Regions from separate parts of the Brevundimonas sp. C43 genome, predicted to be linked through region 1. Evidence: predicted binding sites of a transcription regulator. Region 1 holds the regulator's gene; the other holds the start of a gene.
The links. Region 1 encodes LexA, which represses DNA repair genes until DNA is damaged. Its sites were predicted from a motif close to ATGTTCNCNANNTGTTCT; they were not measured.

Region 1 (10,121 bases):
GCGCGTCGTGGGATCGCGGCCGATGCGCAGCTTCTCTTGGTGCTGCCCGGCAGCCGGCCCAGCGAGATCACCCGAATGGCCCCCGTCTATGAGGCGACGGTCAGAAAACTGAAGACTACGAATCCCGGCCTGGAAGTCGCCGTGGTCGCCGCAGGGACAGTCGCTCACGATGTTGCAGGTCGCGTCGCCACCTGGCCCTTCCGCGTACACCTGGTCGATGAAGCCGAAAAGTATGACGCCATGCGCGCCGCGACCGTCGCCCTGGCCACCAGCGGCACCGTGTCGACCGAACTGGCGCTTGCGGGCGCGCCGATGGTCATCGCCTACAAGATCGACGGGCTCAGCTATCAGCTGATGAAGCGGTTCGTGACCGCCAAACACATCACTCTGTTCAATGTCGCGGCTGACGATCGGATCGCACCCGAGTTCATCCAGCACGAGGCGACCCCGGCCATCCTGACGGCGGCGGTCGGGCGGCTGCTGGCCGACCCGGCCTTGGCGGCCGAACAGGCGCGTCGCCAGACGGCGGCATTGGACCTGATGGGGCGCGGAGGACCAGACCCCTCCGAACTGGCTGCCGACGCCGTGCTCAGGGTCATCGCCGCCAAGTCGGCGCGCTGACGATGGCGCGGGCGCTCAGTCCGCGACGTGCGGCCGAGGTCCGCGCCGCGCTGCAGATGGCGGTGGGCGCGATGGCCGCGCTCTATCTCGCGACCTGGCTGAACCTGCCGCACCCGTACTGGAGCGTGATTTCCGCCATCGTCGTCATTCAGGCGAGCGTCGGCGGCGGCGTCCTGACCGTTGCGCGCGACCGGGCCATCGGTACGGCGACCGGAGCGCTGGCGGGGGCGGTCTTCGCCTTCCTTCGTCCGCCGGGCCTGGAAAGCATGGCCCTGAGCATCGCCGTCTCGGCGGGCCTGCTGGCCTTCTTGGCAGCCGGGCGGCCTTGGCTGAAAGTTGCGCCCGTGACGGCGACGATCGTCATCGCCGGCGGGACGGGTGCGGAAGGGCCGGCGTCCCTGGCGCTGGATCGGGTGATGGAAATCCTGGTCGGCAGCGGCGTCGGGGTTCTGGCGATTCTGGCGCTGTTTCCGCGTCATGCCAGGCAGTCCTTCAAACTTCAGGCGCGCGAGGCGGCGGGCGAGGCGGCGGTGCTGCTAGCTTTGGTCTCCAAGGGCTCCCCGGAGGATGCGGCCGAGATCTCGCGCCGTCATGCCGATCTGAAGCGGCGGCTGGATGCGTTGGGTCAGGCCGCCAAGAACGTCATCGATCTGCCCGGTCCGCAACGTGAGACCGCCGACCGGGCTGCGCTCGTGCGCGCCTTCTGGCGCGTGCGCAGCGACATCGTCATCCTGGGGCGTGGCTTCCAGGCCGAGGGTGCCGGCGCACGGCTGGATCCCTGGTCGCAGGATGCGGAGCGAGCGGTGGAGCAACTCGAGGCTCTGTTTCAGGGCAGGGTCGCCCAGCCCATGGGCGCGATCGACCAAAGCCTGGCCCTGTCCATGGCCGTCGAAGGGGACGATGTGGCTCTGGGCGCTGCTGCAATCGGCGTGGCCCATATGCACCGTGATCTGGATGACCTGGCCGCGCGTTTCGCGGATTTGAAGCTGGTCTGACGACAAAGAAAAACGCCGGGGATGTCTCCCCGGCGTTCTGCATTCTCGCCTTCGTCTCAGCCGCGCTGTTCGATCGGCACATAATCGCGCTGGGTCGGGCCCGTGTAGAGCTGACGCGGGCGACCGATCTTCTGCGACGGATCGGCCATCATTTCCTGCCACTGCGAGATCCAGCCCACGGTGCGGGCCAAGGCGAACAGAACGGTGAACATGGTGGTCGGGAAGCCCATCGCCGACAGGGTGATGCCCGAATAGAAGTCGACGTTCGGGAACAGCTTGCGCGAGGTGAAGTATTCGTCCGACAGGGCGACCTTCTCCAACTCCTTGGCGACGAGGAACAGCGGATCGTTTTCGCGGCCCGTGGCGGCCAGCACTTCATAGGCCGACTGCTGCATGACCTTCGCACGCGGGTCGTAGTTCTTGTACACGCGGTGGCCGAAGCCCATCAGCTTGTACTTGCGATCCTTCACGCCCTGAATGAACTCCGGGATCTTGTCCGGGGTGCCGATTTCCTTGAGCATCGTCAGCGCTTCTTCGTTGGCGCCGCCGTGCGACGGGCCCCACAGGCAGGCGATGCCGGCGGCGATACAGGCGAACGGATTGGCGCCCGACGAACCGGCGAGACGCACGGTCGAGGTCGAGGCGTTCTGTTCGTGGTCGGCGTGCAGGGTGAAGATGCGGTCCATGGCGCGAACCAGGGCGGGATCGACGTGATAGTCCTCGGCCGGCACGGCGAAGCACATGCGCAGGAAGTTCTCGGCGTAGGACAGGTCGTTGCGCGGCGAAACGAACGGCTGGCCGATATGGTATTTGTAGGCGCGGGCCGCGATCGTGGGCATCTTGGCGATCAGGCGAATGGCCGAGATGTCACGCTGGATCGGATCGTGGATGTCCAGGCTGTCGTGATAGAAGGCCGACAGGGCGCCGACGGTGCCGACCATGATGGCCATCGGGTGGGCGTCGCGGCGGAAGCCTTCGAAGAAGCGATCGAACTGGCTGTGCAGCATCGTGTGGGTGGTGATGCTGTTTTCGAACTTCTCGTACTGAGCGGCGGTCGGCAGTTCGCCATGCAGCAGCAGGTGGCAGACCTCCACGAAGTTCGACTTCGATGCCAGTTGGTCGATCGGATAGCCGCGGTGCAGCAGCACGCCGGCGTCGCCGTCGATATAGGTCAGGGCCGATTCACAGGCCGCCGTCGAGGTGAAGCCGGGATCGAAGGTGAAGGCGCCCGTTCCCGCATAGAGTTTGCGGATGTCGATGACGTCCGGGCCGGTGGAGCCCGAAAGGACCGGCAACTCGATCGTCTTGTCCTCGAAGGACAGGGTCGCCGAGCCGGCGGGTTTGGCTTGTTCAGTCATGAATGCCCCTTTGCATCACACGTCCAGGCGCGGGGAGGCGTCGGCCGCTTTTTGGTTTGTGGGTGATCACTTAGTCTGTTGCAGCGCATCATCCAAGCGCCCGAGACTTTCGTCGCGCCCAAGAGCCGACAAAGTTCGTGCAATATCAGGTGATGTTGACCCTGCGGTAAGCGCCGCGCGCATCGGCGGGCCGATTTTTCCGAACCCGACGCCCTCGGATTCCGCAAAGGCCTTGAGCTCGGCTTCCAGCGCGAAGACATCCCAGGATTGGAACAGGGACAGCCGCTCGCGCAGGCGGCCTAGGCGATCCAAGGTTTCCCCCGACAGCAGCGCCTTCGCCTTGTCGTCCAGGGTCAGCGGGCGCGATTTCAGGACGAAGGCGGTTTGGTCGGCCAGATCGAGGATCGTCTTGGCGCGGTCCTTGACGAAAGGCATGGCGCGCTGGAGCCGGGTTTCGTCCGCCTCCGCCAGGGCGTGGCCCTTCTGCAGATGCGCATCCAGCGTCAGCTTGGCGAGCCGTTCATCGTCGGCGAGGCGCAGCCAGTGCGAATTGACGTGGGCCAGTTTGTCGAAGTCCAGACGGGCCGGCGCCTTGCCGATGCCGGCGAGATCGAACCATGCGATGGCTTGGGCGTCGCTGAACAGTTCGTCGTCGCCGTGCGCCCAGCCCAGGCGAGCCAGATAGTTGCGCATGGCCTCGGGCAAATAGCCCATTTCGGCATATTCATGCACCGCCTGGGCGCCGTGACGCTTCGACAACTTGGCGCCGTCCGGTCCATGGATCAGGGGGATGTGGGCGAAGGTCGGACGCGTCCAGCCCAGCGCATCGTAGATCAGGCTCTGGCGCGCGGCGTTGTTCAGATGGTCGTCGCCGCGAATGACGTGGGTCACCCCCATGTCGTGGTCGTCCACGACGACGGCGAGATTATAGGTCGGCGCGCCGTCCGAACGCAGCAGCACCAGATCGTCCAGGTCGTCGGTCGACCAGTTCACGTCACCCTGGACCTCATCGGCCACCGTGACTGTGGTCGCCTTTGGCCGCCGGAAGCGCACGACGTGGGGCAGCGCCAGGTCGTCCACAGTCGGCTCGCGGTCGCGCCAGGGCGATTCGAAGGTGCGCTTTTCAGCCTTGGCCTCGTCACGCAGACGATCGGTTTCCTCGGCCGAGGTAAAGTCGCGATAGGCATGTCCGGTTTCGAGCAGCTGATCGACCACCTGGCGGTGGCGGTCGGCCCGGCTGAACTGAAACAGCGGCTCTTCGTCGGCGAACAGCTCCAGCCAGCTCAGGCCGTCAAAAATGGCCTTCACCGCCTCATCGGTCGAGCGTTCGCGGTCGGTATCCTCGACACGGATCAGGAAACGTCCAGCGTGTCTCCTGGCGTACAACCAGTTGAATAAAGCGGTTCTCGCCCCGCCGATATGCAGATAGCCTGTCGGCGAGGGGGCGAAGCGGGTGACGACAGTCGAGGAAGGTGAGGTCATGGGGGAGGGTCCGTAAGCGAGGCCCTTATACGCCCCGATGCGGCAAAACCTACCCCCGCTGCGCGATTGCGAGCCTGGCTGCACGCCGAAGTCGCCGCCCAGACACTGAGATGGCGGCTATGGGCGCCGGTCGCATTCGGCGCAGGCGGCGGCGTCTATTTCGCCCTGCGTGCCGAGCCGGTCTTGTGGCCCTTGTTGTTGGGCGCCGCCTTGGCCTTTGGGCTGTGGGTCGTGGCGCGCCGGCGTGGCGGGTCGCGGCGCCTGACCTCGCTGCTCTTGATGCTGGCCTGCGTTTCAGGCGGGCTGGCGGCGGCCAAGGTGCGCACCGAAGCTGTCGCCGCACCGATCGCGCCTGCCCTCAGCGAACCGACCGTGATCGAGGCCTGGGTCGTCGATGTCGACAGCCCGGGTCAGCGAGGCGCGCGGGTCGTGATCGCGCCGGTCTGGATTCGCGGACTGACGCCCGAGCAGACGCCGGTCCGCTTGCGGGCGACGGTGCGGGGCCACCCGCCGCGGCCGGGTGAGGCGATCCGCCTGTTCGGCATTCTGAATCCGCCGCCAGCGCCGGCCAGTCCCGGCGCGTACGATTTCGGGCGCAACGCATTCTTCCAAGGCATGGGCGGCGTGGCGTTCGCCTTGGGTGAAACGCGTGGGGCCGATCTGGCCCCGCCGCCGTGGCGCCTTCGACTTGAAATGGCGGTCAACGGCGCCCGCTTCGCACTGGCCGAGCGGATCGTGGCACGGCTCGGCGAACGGACCGGCGGGATCGCCGCCGCCATGACCACCAGCCATGAAACCTGGATCAGTCAGGCGGACATGGATGTGATGCGCGATTCCGGCCTGGCGCACATCCTGTCGGTGTCAGGGCTGCATATGGCCATCGTCGGCGGTTTCGTCTTCTTCGCCGTGCGGCTGGGCGTCGCGGCCTGGCCCTGGTTGGCCCTGCGGGTTCACGGCAAGAAGGTCGCGGCTTTGGCGGGCCTCACGGCGGTCGGGGTCTATCTGGTGGTGTCGGGCGCACCGCCTCCGGCCGAGCGGGCCGCCATCACCGCCTCCATCGCCTTTCTCGCCATCCTGCTGGATCGGCAGGCTGTGACGATGCACGGCCTGGCGGTCGCGGCCTTCATCGTTTTGGCTATTCAGCCTGAAGCCATCGTCACGCCGGGTTTCCAGATGTCGTTCGCGGCGACGGCGGCCTTGGTCGCCCTGGCCGAGGCCTGGCCGAAGCGCCCGCGCGAAATATCCGCGCCTTGGCCGATCATGGCAGTCCAACGGCTAGGCGGTTGGTTGACGGCGGCTGTGGCGGCCAGCGTCGTCGCAGGATTGGCGACGGGACCGTTCGCCATGCAGCATTTCAACCGCACCGCAATGTACGGACTACTCGCCAATCTCGGCACGTCGCCCGTGGCGGACTTCATCCTGATGCCAGCGCTGGCTCTGGGCGCAGCGCTCGAGCCCTTGGGGCTGGGGGGACCGTTCTTGGCGGTCGCGGGATGGGGCGTCGATCTGATGCTGGCGATCGGCGCCTGGACGGCGGGGTTGCCCGGCGCGGTCAGAACGGTCGCCAGCGCGCCGAACTATGTCCTGCCGATCGCTTTTCTGGGCGTGCTGTTCGTCTGTCTGTGGCAGGGCCGCCTGCGATGGTTGGGACTGCCGTTCGCAGCCGCCGTCCTGATCTGCCCGCGTGAACCGACGCCGGACCTTTGGATTGGCGATGGCGGGACGAACGCCGCCTTTCGCCGTGACCAGGCGGCGGTCGTCTTGCGGCCTGGCGTGCGTGAGTTTGCAGTCGATCTCTGGTCACGAAGACGGGGGCTGACCATGACGGACCGGTCGAAGACGGGCTGGGTCTGCGACCGTTTCTCCTGTCGACCGGAAGCCGATGAGACCGGGCCCGTAGCAATCTGGTGGGGGCGGAAGTCGCCGAGCTCCGATCAGATGGAGATGTTATGCCGCGCAGCGCCCGTCGTCAGCGTCCGCGCCGTCGTCACCTCAATTCCAAGCGCCTGTCAGGATCGCCTTGTTTTGGACGGCGTCGACTTTGCGCGAGGCGGGGCGGTGGAGTTGTGGCGCGTTCGTTCGGGTGAGCCGGATCGATGGCGCGCGGTGTGGACGGCCGACGTTCGCGGCGACCGCCCCTGGACGTGTCAGTCCGATCCGGACGTCAGTGATAACGGCGCATGAGGCCGACCAGCTTGCCCTGAACGGCGACTTGATCGGAGCCGTAGATCTTGGTCTCGTAGTTGCGGTTGGCGGGTTCAAGCGCGATCGACGCCCCCTTCTTGCGAAGGCGCTTCAGCGTCGCCTGCTCGCCCTCGACCAGAGCCACCACGATCTCGCCGGAGGCGGCGTTGTCGGTCGATTTGATCACCACCATGTCGCCGTTCAGGATACCGGCTTCGATCATGGAGTCGCCTTCGATCTCCAGCAGGTAGTGCTCGCCAGAACCCAGCATCGATTCCGGAACCGGATAGCGGGCGGTTTCATGCTCGATCGCGTCGATCGGCGTGCCGGCGGCGATCTTGCCCATCAGCGGCAGTTCGCGGGTGTCGTTGGCCGCCATCGGAGCCGCAGGTCTGACACCGCCGCCGCCCTCGATGACGTCGGGCTTGAACCCGGCGCGACCGCGCGGCGCGCCGGCCGTCGCCTGCTCGGGCAGTTTCGTGACTTCCAAGGCGCGGGCGCGGTGAGCGAGACGGCGGATGAAGCCGCGTTCCTCCAGCGCCGTGATCAGCCGGTGAATGCCGGACTTGGAAGCCAGATCCAGCGCCTCCTTCATCTCGTCGAACGACGGGGAGACGCCGGTCTCCTGGATGCGTTCGTGGATGAACATCAGCAGTTCGTGCTGTTTGCGCGTGAGCATCGCCAGGCCCTCATGCGCCCGCCGACGAATCGGAACGGGCCGTGAACATTTGTCGATGTTCTGTAAGTGTTCCTTGCTAATGTCAACTTAACGGCGAGGCTTGCCGCCGCGCCTCGGCTCAGACCGCCAGCAGCTGACGGGTGGCGGCCTCGACATCGGCCTGCCGCATCAGGCTTTCGCCAACCAGGATCGCCTGGGCATGGGCAGCCGAGACGCGCGCCACATCGTCGGGCGTGAAGATGCCGCTCTCGGCGACCAGCAGAGCGCGAACGGGGCTGAGCATCGACAGCCGTTCCGTGGTTTCCAGATCGACCTCGAACGTGCGCAGGGAGCGATTATTGACCCCCACCAGATCGCCGCCGAGCGCACAGGCGCGCGCCATTTCTTCCTCGTCGTGCGTCTCGATCAGCGCGTCCATGCCGAATCGCTCGGCCTCGAACAGCAGTTCGGCCGCCAGGCTGTTATCGATCATGGCGAGGATGATCAGGATGCAGTCGGCGCCAAGGGCGCGGCTTTCGGCGACTTGCCAGGGATCGACCAGGAAATCCTTGCGCAGGCAGGGCAGGGCGACGGCCTCGCGGGCCTGGGCCAGATAGGCGTCGTCGCCCTGGAAGCTGGGGCCATCGGTCAGCACCGACAGACAGGCCGCGCCGCCAGCCTCATAGGCGCGGGCCAGAGCCGGCGGATCGAAATCGGGCCGGATCAGGCCCTTGGAGGGGCTGGCCCTTTTTATCTCGGCGATCAGGGCAGGACGTCCGGTTTCCTCTCCGACCCGCTCCAACGCAGCGCGAAAGCCGCGCGGGGCCGATGCGGCGCGGGCCAAGGCTTCGATCGCGTCCTGCGAAGTCGCTGCCTTGCGGGCGGCGACGTCCTCGCGCTTGTAGGCGGCGATGCGGTCCAGAACGTCGGTCATGCGGGCTCTTCGCTTTCCAGCGGCGTGGAGGTGATGCGGGCCAGGCGATCCAGCGCCTCGGCGGCTCGACCGTCATCGATCGCGGCAGCGGCGAGTGCGGCGCCCTCGCCCAGATCGGCCGCGCGATCGGACACCACGAGGGCGGCGGCGGCGTTTAGCAGGACGATGTCGCGGTAGGGTCCGGCCGCGCCGGCCAGAAGCGCGCGCAGGGCCACGGCGTTCTCCTCGGCGTCGCCGCCACGGATGTCTGCGATGGAGGCGCGCGGCAGGCCGGCGTCCTCGGGCATGACCTGGAAGCGGCGAACCGCGCCATCCTTCCATTCGGCGACGTCCGTAGGGCCGGAAGTCGCCAATTCGTCCAAGCCTTGGCCGTGAACGGTCCAGGCCCGGGTCGCGCCCAGCCGGCCCAGCACCTCGGCCAGCGGCTCCAGCAGGCGCGGATCATAGACGCCCATGACCTGTCGCCTTGCAGACGCCGGGTTCGAAAGCGGTCCCAACAGGTTGAAGACGGTGCGAAAACCGATCTCGGCCCGCACCGGTCCGACATGACGCATCGCCCCGTGATAGGCAGGCGCGAACAGGAAGCAGATCCCGGCCTCGTCCAGCGCCTTCTTCTGCTGCGCCTGCGACGCCATCAGGTTCACGCCCAGGATCGACAGGACGTCGGAAGAGCCTGATTTCGATGACATCGCCCGATTGCCATGCTTGGCGACCTTCAGACCGGCGCCGGCCAGAACCAGGGCTGCGGCGGTCGAGATATTGTAGGTGTGCTGACCGTCGCCCCCGGTGCCGCAGGTGTCGATCACCTCATAGGGGTGATCCAGCGTCAGGGCGGCCTCGCGCATGGCGCCGGCGAAGGCGGCGATCTCGTCCACGGTCTCGCCGCGCATCCGCATGGCGGTGACGGCGGCGGCGACTTGCGACGGGGTCGGCTCGCCGCGCAGACAGGCGGCGAAGAAGTCGTGCGCCTGCTGGGACGTCAGGGGATGGCCCTCGACCAGTCGGGCGAGGATCGGCTTGAACCCGTCGCCCACGGTCAGGCGGCCGCGAGGCGCTTTACGCCAGCGATCTCGAGGAAGTTGGCCAGCATGTCGTGACCGTGTTCGGTGGCGATGGATTCGGGGTGGAACTGCACACCGTGGATCGGGCGGGTGCGATGCTGCAAACCCATGATCTCGCCGTCGGCGGTCCAGGCGGTGACCTCCAGGTCGTCGGGCAGGGTTTCGCGCTTGACCGCCAGCGAGTGATAGCGTGTGGCGGTGAAGGGCGAGGGCAGGCCGGCGAAGACGCTCTGGCCCTCGTGCAGGATCGGCGAGGTCTTGCCGTGCATCAGGGTCTTGGCGCGAATGACGTCGCCGCCGAAGGCCTGGCCGATGGCCTGATGACCCAGGCACACGCCCAGGATCGGCATCGATTCTGGCGCGGTCGTGATCAACGGCAGGCAGATGCCCGCCTGATCGGGCGCGCACGGGCCGGGCGACAGCAGAACGGCGGCGGGGTTCAGCGCCCATGCCTCGTCCACCGTCAGGTCGTCGTTGCGCACCACATGCGTCGGCGCGCCCAACTCCGCGAGGTAGTGGACGAGGTTGTAGGTGAAGCTGTCGTAGTTATCGACGACGAGGATCATGGCTTGGCTTCTAGGCGTGACGCGCGTCCGCGCCAAGCGGGCGCGGCCTTAAAGCGCATTTTAACTCGGCGGGACTAGGACTGAGCGCGTGAAACTCGCCGCTGAAAAAGACATCGCCGCCAAGATCGCCGCCGCCAAGGCGAAGCTGGTCGTGGTCGAAACCAAGCCCAACCCCGTCGCCGCGCTTGGCGCAGCCGCCCTTGCAGCGACCGCAGCGGTTTTGATGGCCGGGGTCGTCATCATCGGCCCCGGCGTGCAGTTC
Region 2 (10,121 bases), 1.3 Mb from region 1:
GCCGACGTGACCAAGCGCGCCGAGGCGCAACTGGCCGAGGGCGCCGTCTTCGGCTCCAACACCTCGACCCTGCCGATCACCGGCCTGGCCGAGGCCTCGGTGCGGCCCGAGGACTTCATCGGCATCCACTTCTTCTCGCCCGTCGACAAGATGATGCTGGTCGAGATCATCCTGGGCGAAAAGACGGGTCAGGCCGCCATCGCCAAGGCGCTGGACTATGTGCTGAAGATCAAGAAGACGCCGATCGTCGTCAACGACAGCCGCGGCTTCTACACCTCGCGCTGCTTCTCCACCTTCCTGATGGAGGGTATGGCGATGCTGGAAGAGGGCTACGGCCCCGCCCTGATCGACAATGTCGGTCGCATGACCGGCATGCCGCGCGGCCCTCTGGAGATGCACGACGACGTCGCCCTGGACCTGTCCTACAAGATCGCCAAACAGACGGCGTTGGACTTGGGCGACAAATATGTCCCGTCGGAAGGCGCCGACATCGTCGCCAAGATGGTCGAGGGCGGACGCTTCGGCCGCAAGAACGGCAAAGGCTTCTACGACTACGATCAGAAGCCCAAGACGATCTGGAAGGGTCTGGGCGAACTAGCCCCCACCACCAAGGGCATCGATCAGCCGGAAGAGCCGACCGCCTTCGCCCAGATCGACGAACTGAAGACGCGCCTGCTGTATCGCCAGGCCGTCGAAGTGGCCCGTTGCTGGGAAGAAGGCGTCATAGACGATCCGCGCGAAGCCGATCTGGGCGCCATCCTGGGCTGGGGCTTCGCGCCCTGGACCGGCGGTCCGATCAGCATGATCGACGGCATCGGCCTGGCCAAGTTCGTCGAAACCGCAGATCGTCTGGCCGCGACCTACGGCGACCGCTTCAAGGTCCCGCAGTTGCTGCGCGACATGGCCGCGAAGGACGAGACCTTCTACGGCAAGTTCGCCCCGGAGAAGGCCGCCGCCTGATCGGTTGCGGACATGGATGGACTACGGAACGGGCGGCCTCCGGGTCGCCCGTTCTCGTTTAAAAGGCGTTGCTAACCGCTGTACGCCACGATCACGCGTTGCTCAGCCGGAGCCACGATGACGACGCTCCCACCTCGCCCATGGGCGTAAAACGCGTGGTCAGAGCTTATGATCGCATTGACCTTCGACACGGTTTTCGGATCGAGTTTGCAGCGGAAATCATTGCGATCCAGAAAGGCCCCGATGCCGGGCTCTCGGCCGCAGTTATGCTCCCCATGTCCAGACCACAATGGAACGATCGGAGTGCGCTTCCAGTCCCAGTAGGTTCGACGCTCATTCGCCTTTCGCTGAGATGCATTCACCAGCACCGGGCTTTCAGAAGCGTCAGACAGATAAGCCAATCCTCCTTCTTCGACCTTTGAAAGCGAAGCCTTCTCCAGCCGATATATGATGAGTCCGACCTCGTCGGCGCCAGGTCCGAAGCCCCAAGCCGCTTGCTTACGATATTCGATCCATTTTGCCTCGACGCCATGAGGCAAGAGGCTTTGACACCAGACGTATTGGTAGGTCTGCCAACCCGCGAGAGGCGCGCAGACCAAGAGGGCGAGCAAAGCCAGACACCCAAAGCGGTTTCGCATGGCCATCGTTATTGCGCGGCCCTGGGCCAATCGCAATCGCGACCCCGGACAAGAAAAAGACCCGCCCGACACGAGGTCGAGCGGGTCGCTCCGCCGCCCTTCGCGGGGTCGGTGGCGGGTCGCTAGGGGCGACGGAGTAGCGGTGAAAAGACCGGACCGAGGCCGGGACAAACTTTGACAGTCCGCCCAGCCTCGGAGGCTGGCGTCAGCCTTCCAGGTCCTGGCCTTCGTCCGGCTCGGGCGTGCCCAGCAGTTCGTCGGCGATCTTGTTGGTCGAGGCGCGCACGGCCTTTTCGATCGAGGCGGCGATGTCCGGGTTCTGTTTCAGGAACTCGCGCACATTCTCGCGGCCCTGACCGATCCGGGTGGAGTCATAGCTGAACCAGCTGCCCGACTTCTCAATGATGCCGGCCTTGACGCCCAGGTCGATGATCTCGCCCAGCTTGGAGATGCCCTCGCCGTACATGATGTCGAAGATCACCTCGCGGAACGGCGGGGCGACCTTGTTCTTGACCACCTTGACCCGGGTGGTGTTGCCGACCACCTCGTCGCGGTTTTTGATCGCGCCGGTGCGGCGGATGTCCAGACGCACGGAGGCGTAGAACTTCAGCGCATTCCCGCCCGTCGTTGTCTCGGGCGAGCCGTACATCACCCCGATCTTGTGACGGATCTGGTTGATGAACAGGACGATGCATTTCGACTTGGAGATCGAGGCCGTCAGCTTGCGCAGCGCCTGGCTCATCAGGCGCGCCTGAAGGCCCGGCAGGCTGTCGCCCATCTCGCCCTCGATCTCGGCGCGCGGCGTCAGGGCTGCGACGGAGTCGACGACCACGATGTCCACGGCGCCCGACCGGACCAGCGTATCCACGATTTCCAGCGCCTGCTCGCCGGTGTCGGGCTGCGACACCAGCAGGTCGTCCAGATTGACGCCCAGCTTCTGGGCGTAGACCGGGTCCAGCGCGTGTTCGGCGTCGACGAAGGCGGCGACCCCGCCCTTCTTCTGCACTTCGGCGACGGTGTGCAGGGCCAGGGTCGTCTTGCCCGAGGATTCCGGGCCGAAGACCTCGATCACCCGGCCGACCGGCAGGCCGCCGATGCCCAAGGCCATGTCCAGGCCCAGCGAACCGGTCGAGACGCTCTCGATCTCATTCACCTGCCCGGCCTTGCCGAGCTTCATCACCGAGCCCTTGCCGAAGGCGCGATCGATCTGCGCGATCGCCGCCTCCAGGGCGCGTTGCTTGTCGCCGTCGTCCTTGCCCACCAATTTGAGTGCCGCCTGTGAAGCCATTGCCTTCGTCTCCCTTGCCATGATTCCTGTCATTAAGCTTGGGAGAGACCCGCCTGGACCCGCCCCCGTTTCGTGAGGCCGACTATGTGCATGGTTTGTTCCGGTTCACAAGATGTTCTCATTGATCAAAACGAGAACAAATAAATCCTACGACCGTTTTTGACGCAGACTAGAGCGGAAGACGCAGGCTGAAACTGGCGCCCTCGGGGTCGTACGTCATGACCGCCGAGCCGTGCAGCGAACGGTTGATGGTCGAGTCGATCAGGACCGAGCCAAAGCCCTTTCGCCGAGGCGGCGACACCGCCGGCCCGCCGCTTTCGACCCAATCCAGCAGCAGATGGCCTTCCGCCACGGACCAGTCGACCCGCACGCAGCCCGAGGCGTTCGACAGGGCGCCGTATTTGGCGGCGTTCACCGCCAGTTCGTGAAAGACCATCCCCATCCCCAACGTCTGTTGCGCGTTCAGATCGACGGCCGGACCGGTCAGGCGAACCTGTTCCTCGGCATAGGGGGCCAGTTCCTGAGCCAGCATGGCGCGCAGATCGACACGCTCCCAGTTCGCGGCCGTCAGCAGGTTCTGCGTGTTGGACAGGGCCACCAGCCGCGCCTCGAACAGGGCGGTGAAGGTGGCGACATCCGGCGTGCGCCGCGCCGTCTGATGGGCGATGGACTGCACCGTGGCCAGGGTGTTCTTCACCCGGTGATTCAGTTCGTTGATCAGCAGTCGCTGCAAGCGTTCGCTGTCGGCCAGGGCGGCGAAGGCCTCACGGCGATCGGTGATGTCGGTGATGACGCCCGACATCTTGATCGGCCGGCCCGAACGACTGCGGATCAGGCGCCCCCTCAGATGGATCCAGCGGCCCGAGGCCGGCAGACGCCATTCCTGATCATATTCGCCCTCGCCCGCCAGGGCGCGCTCCAGCGCCTGACGATGCAGCGGCAGATCCTCGGGCGACAGACGGTCGCCGATCTCGGTGGCTCCCAGACGGCTGTCCGCGTCGATGGACAGGATTTCGCGCGCGCGGCCTGACATCATCGTCGTCTTCATCGGCAGGGTCGCTTCCCAGAAGCCGACGCCGCCCGCGTCCACGGCCGCCAGGACATTGGCGCGCTGATCCACGATCGAGGCGCCTAGCGCGAGAAACAGCAACGTCACCGCCCCGGTTGTCACCGCGACCGCCAGTACGACCGGCGACGCCCCGCCCTCCACCGGCCCTGCATCGGCGATCGGGGTCAGGATCAGGGCCGCCATGCCGACATGGTGCATGGAGACAATGGCCAGACCCAGGATCACGGCGGCGACCGCGCGCCAGGCCAGGCTCCGCTCCTGGCGAGCCGCAATCAGGGCGGCATAGGCGGCGGCGACCGCAACCAGCACCGACAGGGCGACCAGCACGGGCTGGTAACTCAGGACGGCGTTCATCCGCATCGCCGCCATCCCGACGTAGTGCATGGCGACGATGGATCCGCCCATCAGCAGGGCCGCCGGCGCCAGTCGCAAGGGGCTGGCCTGCGCCGTCCCCGCCGTCAGGAAGGCCGCGGACGTGCCGGCCGTCGCCAGCAGGAAGGAGATCAGCGTCAGGCCGGGATCATAGAAGACGGGTCCTTCGACTTCGAACCCCAGCATGGCGATGAAATGCATCGACCAGATGCTGACGCCCAACGCCAGGGCGGCGACGCCTAACCATCGCAACCGCGTGGCGCCGATCTGGTCGCGGGTTCGATTGAACAGATCCAGAGCCGTCCACGCGCCCAGGATCGCTATGGCCAGCGACAGGACGGTGAACGGATTGACGTGAAGATGGTGCAAACGCGCCGAGGCCCCGAGAAACAGCAGCGGTATGCTTAGCCCGGTTTCATCGCTCGGACGACTGCGAAACGCATCCGGATCAAGCGACCAACCTGGCCCCAACGGCGGTCGCAACAGCCAGCGCCAGGCTCGCCGCGGCGAAGATCGGCAAGGCCCGCCCCGATCGAGGCGCCAGCGGGCGGACCAGCATCGCGATCATCAGGGCGATTGGCCCCACCGCGCCAGGCATATCCATGCCGACCCCCAGGAAGACGCCGTGCCCCTGAACCAGCAACCACCCGCCGACCAGGGCTGTGGCGACGACGGCGGGCGCGAAGGACGCCCACGACCCGAAGCGCGCGCCGATCACCGCCGTCGACGCGGCCGCCAGGGCGGCGATCAGACCGGGCCAAAGCAGCAGGAAGGCGGCTTCCGGCGCCGCCGCCTGCACCCCGCCGCCCAGGATCAGGACCAGGACGATCAGCCCCAGCCAGCCGCCCCAGACGGCGTCTGCGTCCTGCGGTTTCGGCCTCGTCAGGCTGAGCGCCAGAGCGATCACCGTCGCCCCCAGGACCGGCAGGCTGAAACCGCCCAGCGCCGCTGCAATCGCGAAGGCCGCCAGGACAACCCCGGCCGCGCCCCATCGACCCAGCAACCGTCGCCCTGCGGTCAGCATCAGAACCAGGCCGAGCATGGCCAGGACCACGGCGATTTCGAGAACCGGCAGGCGACGCAGCAAGGTGTAATAGAGGTCGGACGAATCCACACGACGGCCGATCGGCCCGGCCAGGACGCGCACCGCCTGTCCCACCACCACCGCACTGGCCAACAGCCACAGGCCATCCGCCGCGCCGCGTAGGACCGGCAGGGCTCTCAAACCCGTCGCATGGCGCGCGCCCCAGGCGGCGAAGGCCGTCGCCAGAACCGCCACGGCCAGCAGCAGCCAGCCGATCTCCGGCGAATGCTGCATGACGAACAGGCCAAAGACGTCGGCATAGACGGCGTTCTGCGTCGCCTGCGGCAGGGCTGGCGCCCGCAGAAGGTCATCGGCCATTTCCAGCGCCTGGGAGCCGATATGCTGCACGCTGCCCTGATCCAGCGCCTGTGGCGTCGAGGACGGCGAATGGTACTGAGCCGGGCGGCCGATGAAGGCCAGGTTGATCCCCGCCAGCTTGCGATCCGCCGCCACGGTGAAGTCCGTGCCGTTAGGCATCAGCCGATAGACGAAGATGGCCAGGGCGTTGCTGGACGGCCCGCCCGTTGCCCTTTGGGTCGCCTCAGCATAGCGGGCGATGGTCTGGGCGTTGCCGGGTCCGGTCTCGAACATCATCGCGCGCCCGCCGCCGCCCCGCGCCTCCAGATTGATCACCGCGCCGATGTCGTCGCGCAGCGGATGTTCGCTGAAGAAGGCCCGCGCCCCGTCCAGATTCAGCTCCTCGGCGTCGGTGAACAGGACCACCAGCGTCCGTTCGGCCCCGCCCCGCGCCCTGATCGCGCGCACGGCCTCCAGAATGGCGGCCACCCCGGAGGTGTCGTCGGCGGCGCCGGGCGAGGTCGGCGAGGTGTCGTAATGCGCCATAATGGCCACGGCAGGCAGGGCCGGATTCCGTCCCGGCAGGACGCCGATGACATTGACGGCCTGGACGCCGCCCGCATTTCCACCCTCCCGCTCGAGCCGCGCGACGGCGGCGGGCGACAGGGCGCCGGTCTGCAGGCTGGGCTGAAGCCCCAGCGCCGTCAGCCTTTGGACAAGATAGGTCTGAACCTGCCGATGCTCGGCCGAGCCGACCGGATGCGGCGCTCTTGCGATCCGGTTCACGTCCATCATGGCGCGCGCGGCCGAGAACTGAACCGCAGGCGCCGAGGCGGGCAGGGGTTTGGGCGTCTGCGCGGTCAGCACCGCCAAGCCCAGGGCCGCCGCAAGGGAGGCCAGAAACAACACCCAACGCATATCCAATCCCCCGATCGCTCTGTTCCGCAATCAGCCCCGAACCGCCGGTGCGTGCAAGGCCTCTATCAGCGTCGCACGACGTTTCGCGCCGTCAGATTGCCCGTGGCCCCGTCGCCGTCGTCCGCGCTGGACCCGAACGGCCAGCCCCGGTCGTCGCCGCAGTAGCGTCGCCCGCCCTCACGCGACCCGATCACCACCGCGCGCGGCCTCAGCCAGCCCGCGCCGGTGAACAGATTGTCCGTAATCTGATTATAGGACGGCGTCTGGTGGCGGATCACGCCGTCCTCGCCGCAGTTGCGGTATAAGAACACCCCGCCCTTGCCGTGCAGCGCCAGACGGTTGCCGACGATGCGGTTGGCGCCCGACCCGTCCACCGCGATCTGTTCGCGCCCGGTGCGAATATCGAAATCATTGTCCTGGATCAGCGCCCCTGCGCTCTCGGCGTCGAGATAGACGGCGGTCGAGGTCGAACGACCCACAAAGCGGGACCGCGTCACCGTGGTGCGTGTCACACCCGGCCCGACGTAAAGGGGAATGGTCCCCACGCCCTCAAACCGAACCCGATCCAGGGTGACGCGGATCGGTGCGGCGGACTGGGCGGCTTGCGTGTGTCCGGCGGTGCGTGACGAGGCCAGCAGATCCCGCATCGATCCCCCCGCTCCCATGCCCCAGATCCGCACATTGCCGACGACGGTGCAGTTTCGGATCGTCACATCGACCGGCCGCGACCACTGATCGCCCTCGCGGCGAGACCAGACGGCGATAGTCGGGGCGATGGTGGTCGCCGGAGCCGGCGCACGGATCGTCCCGCCTCCGCAATCCAGCGACGCTCCTGAACCTTCCGCGCCCTCGATCAGCACGCGGCGGCGAACATCGACGCCTGACAGGTCGGCCTGGCACGTCAGGCGATACGGCTGCGTCGACGGAGCCGTCAGCGCCGCCACCTCTTGCGGCGTGCACGGTCTGTCGGCCGGCGTCTGAAAGGTCAGCAGGGCCAGGGCCAGCGCCGCCGTCATCAGGGCAGAGGGATCGCCAGGGCCGCGCGCTCAGCCGCGCAGCCGGGATTGGTCAGGCCGCTGCGACGCGCGGCCGCCAGCTCGCCCCGCGCCGCCGCCATGTCCGCCTGAAAGGCCGGGGTGGCGACGGCCCTGGCCGCAACATCCCGCCCGATCTGTTCGCCGACCGCGACATCCGTCGGATAGTGCATGGCGCAGACCAAGCGGCTGACCCCGATCTCGTGCCCGATCCGGCGCACGGCCTCCGCCCGGTCCGGCTCCAGCGCCGCAAAAGCCTCGCCATAGGCCGTCGCGACCGCTGCGCTGCCGGACGGATAGGAGGCGCTGCGTCTCGCCGCCGGCGTCAGGGTCTGGCAGGCGCGCCGGTTGGGATCGTCGCCGACCGGCCGCAGCCGCGCCTGGCGCGCCTTGACGCGTTCGGCCGCACTGTTTGCATCGTAGAAGATCCGCGCCATCACCCGGTCCAGCGCTGGCGTCTCGGCCGACCCCAGACGAACACCCAAGGCGCAATCGAAATGTTGCAAGGCCAGCGGCGGACGCAACTCGGCATGGGCGGTCGCCAGCAGCCAACGGTCGCCGTCTTCCAGAGCCACAAGACGCGCCGAGGCCCCCTTGTCCGCAATATCCGCGACAGACCCCGGAGCCGGGGCCGGCGGGACTGCGTTCGTCAATTGGACGACAACTTCATCGCTCAAATAGCCTTCAGCCGGAATCGCGCCGTCCGGCTTGGGCGCCCCGGCGCACCCCACGGCCAGCAGGATCGCCGTCGCCACACCCAGGGCGGCGACCCGCTTCACTGACCGGCGCTCCAGCCCAGCTGGACCGAGGTTTCGCCGGTCTCGGTCGGCGTGGCGACGACCTGCAGCGAGGCGCCGTTCACCGCGTCCGCCGCCGCGCCATAGGCGCGCGTGTCGCCCTGGTTCATTCCGGCGACGGACCGCAGGCCCGCCTTCTCGGCGCGCTCGCGATAGAAGGCGACGACATCGTCCGGCGAAGCGGTGGTGGTGAAGGTCACCAGGCCGCCCGGCCCGGCCTCGCCGCCAGCGGCCAGCGGCTGTCCGTCCACCTGTGCGCCGGGATACACGACGGCGAAGGACGGCGGCCCGTCGGCGGCGGCGGGCGCAGCCCCCCCTACGACGGCGGGCGCTTCGGCTGCAGGAGGCGCCGCATCGGCGACGGTCGGCGCCGACGCTTCAGGCGCAGCCTTGGCCTCGACCGGTTGGGCCGAGCGATCACATCCTGCGAGGCAAAACAGAACCACGACGGCGGAGGCCGCCAAGCGAAGCGTCATCGAAAGGTCGTCCTTGGACCGATGGAAGGTCAGAGCGCCACCGTGGCGCATGGTTGCGGCGGCGGCAAGGCGCCCGCTCAGTCTGCGGCGTCGTCCTGGTCCTCCGAGCCTTCCTTCGCCAGCCGGTCGTTGATCTCGGCGGAATCGGGGTCGTCATCCGTACCCGCAGCCGAACCGCCGCGCAGCGAGCCTGCCCGCGTGTCCGATCCCGAATCGCTGCCGTCCAGCGCGTCAATCAGCGTATCCGCCTTGTGACCCAGATCCGGCTTTTCGCCCATGTCGGCGGCTTCGCGGGCGTCGTCACAATCCGCTTCGGACTTGGGGGAATCGGTGTCGGTCATGGCGCATCGCTCCGCTTGTCGAGATCAGTTTAAAGCGCCTGATCCGGTTGCGGTTCCAGCCCCTCGCCCTTGAACCCCGAGGGACAGACCCGATCTAGGCGTCATGATCCCGTTTTCAGTTCTCGATCTCTCCCCCATCGTCGAAGGCGGCGACGCCCGGCGCGGCCTGGATGAAACCCTGGCCCTGGCCCAGGCCGCCGATCGACTGGGCTATGAGCGGTTCTGGCTGGCCGAACATCACAATATGCCCGGCATCGCCAGCGCCGCCACCGCCATCGTCATCGGCCATGTCGCGGCGGGGACCGAGCGCATTCGCGTCGGCTCCGGCGGCGTCATGCTGCCCAACCATGCGCCCTTGGTCGTCGCCGAACAGTTCGGCACGCTGGAGACCCTGTTTCCCGGCCGCATCGATCTCGGCCTGGGCCGCGCGCCCGGCACGGACGGCGCCACCGCCCGTGCGCTGCGGCGCTATTTCGAAGGCGCAGACCAGTTCCCGCGCGATGTCGTCGAACTGATCCAGTGGTTCGAACCGGCCACCGAAAACCAGCCCGTCCGCGCCGTGCCCGGCGCCGGCCTGCGCGTGCCGATCTGGCTTCTGGGCTCCAGCCTGTTCAGCGCCCAGCTCGCGGGCCAGCTCGGCCTGCCCTACGCCTTCGCGAGCCACTTCGCGCCCGAACTGCTGCTGGAAGCCCTGGCCTTGTACCGGCGCGAGTTCGTCCCCTCGGACCGCCTGGCCAAGCCCCACGCCATGGCCGCGATCAACGTCTTCGCCGCCGACACGGACGCCGAGGGCGTGCGCCTGTCCACGTCGATGCAGCAGAGCTTCGCCCGCCTCTCGACCGGCAAG

Region 2: recA (recombinase RecA) is a predicted target of LexA. The motif match lies at 2,988-3,005, and genes of this name have one in related genera.

The regions. Positions count from the first base shown of each region.
Region 1 is NZ_CP132231.1:1,018,949-1,029,069, forward strand. It holds gene lpxB (lipid-A-disaccharide synthase) at 1-621, shown strand, start outside; gene Q9R14_RS05105 (FUSC family protein) at 624-1,616, shown strand; gene gltA (citrate synthase) at 1,673-2,974, opposite strand; gene gltX (glutamate--tRNA ligase) at 3,041-4,456, opposite strand; gene Q9R14_RS05120 (ComEC/Rec2 family competence protein) at 4,523-6,640, shown strand; gene lexA (transcriptional repressor LexA) at 6,621-7,319, opposite strand; gene trpC (indole-3-glycerol phosphate synthase TrpC) at 7,438-8,232, opposite strand; gene trpD (anthranilate phosphoribosyltransferase) at 8,229-9,266, opposite strand; gene Q9R14_RS05140 (aminodeoxychorismate/anthranilate synthase component II) at 9,269-9,859, opposite strand; gene Q9R14_RS05145 (peptidoglycan-binding protein) at 9,948-10,121, shown strand, end outside.
Region 2 is NZ_CP132231.1:2,305,141-2,315,261, forward strand. It holds gene Q9R14_RS11700 (3-hydroxyacyl-CoA dehydrogenase NAD-binding domain-containing protein) at 1-960, shown strand, start outside; gene Q9R14_RS11705 (hypothetical protein) at 1,032-1,628, opposite strand; gene recA (recombinase RecA) at 1,804-2,886, opposite strand; gene Q9R14_RS11715 (MHYT domain-containing protein) at 3,056-4,696, opposite strand; gene Q9R14_RS11720 (M20/M25/M40 family metallo-hydrolase) at 4,776-6,626, opposite strand; gene Q9R14_RS11725 (right-handed parallel beta-helix repeat-containing protein) at 6,692-7,642, opposite strand; gene Q9R14_RS11730 (PA-phosphatase) at 7,642-8,439, opposite strand; gene Q9R14_RS11735 (hypothetical protein) at 8,436-8,933, opposite strand; gene Q9R14_RS11740 (ribonuclease) at 9,011-9,274, opposite strand; gene Q9R14_RS11745 (LLM class flavin-dependent oxidoreductase) at 9,378-10,121, shown strand, end outside.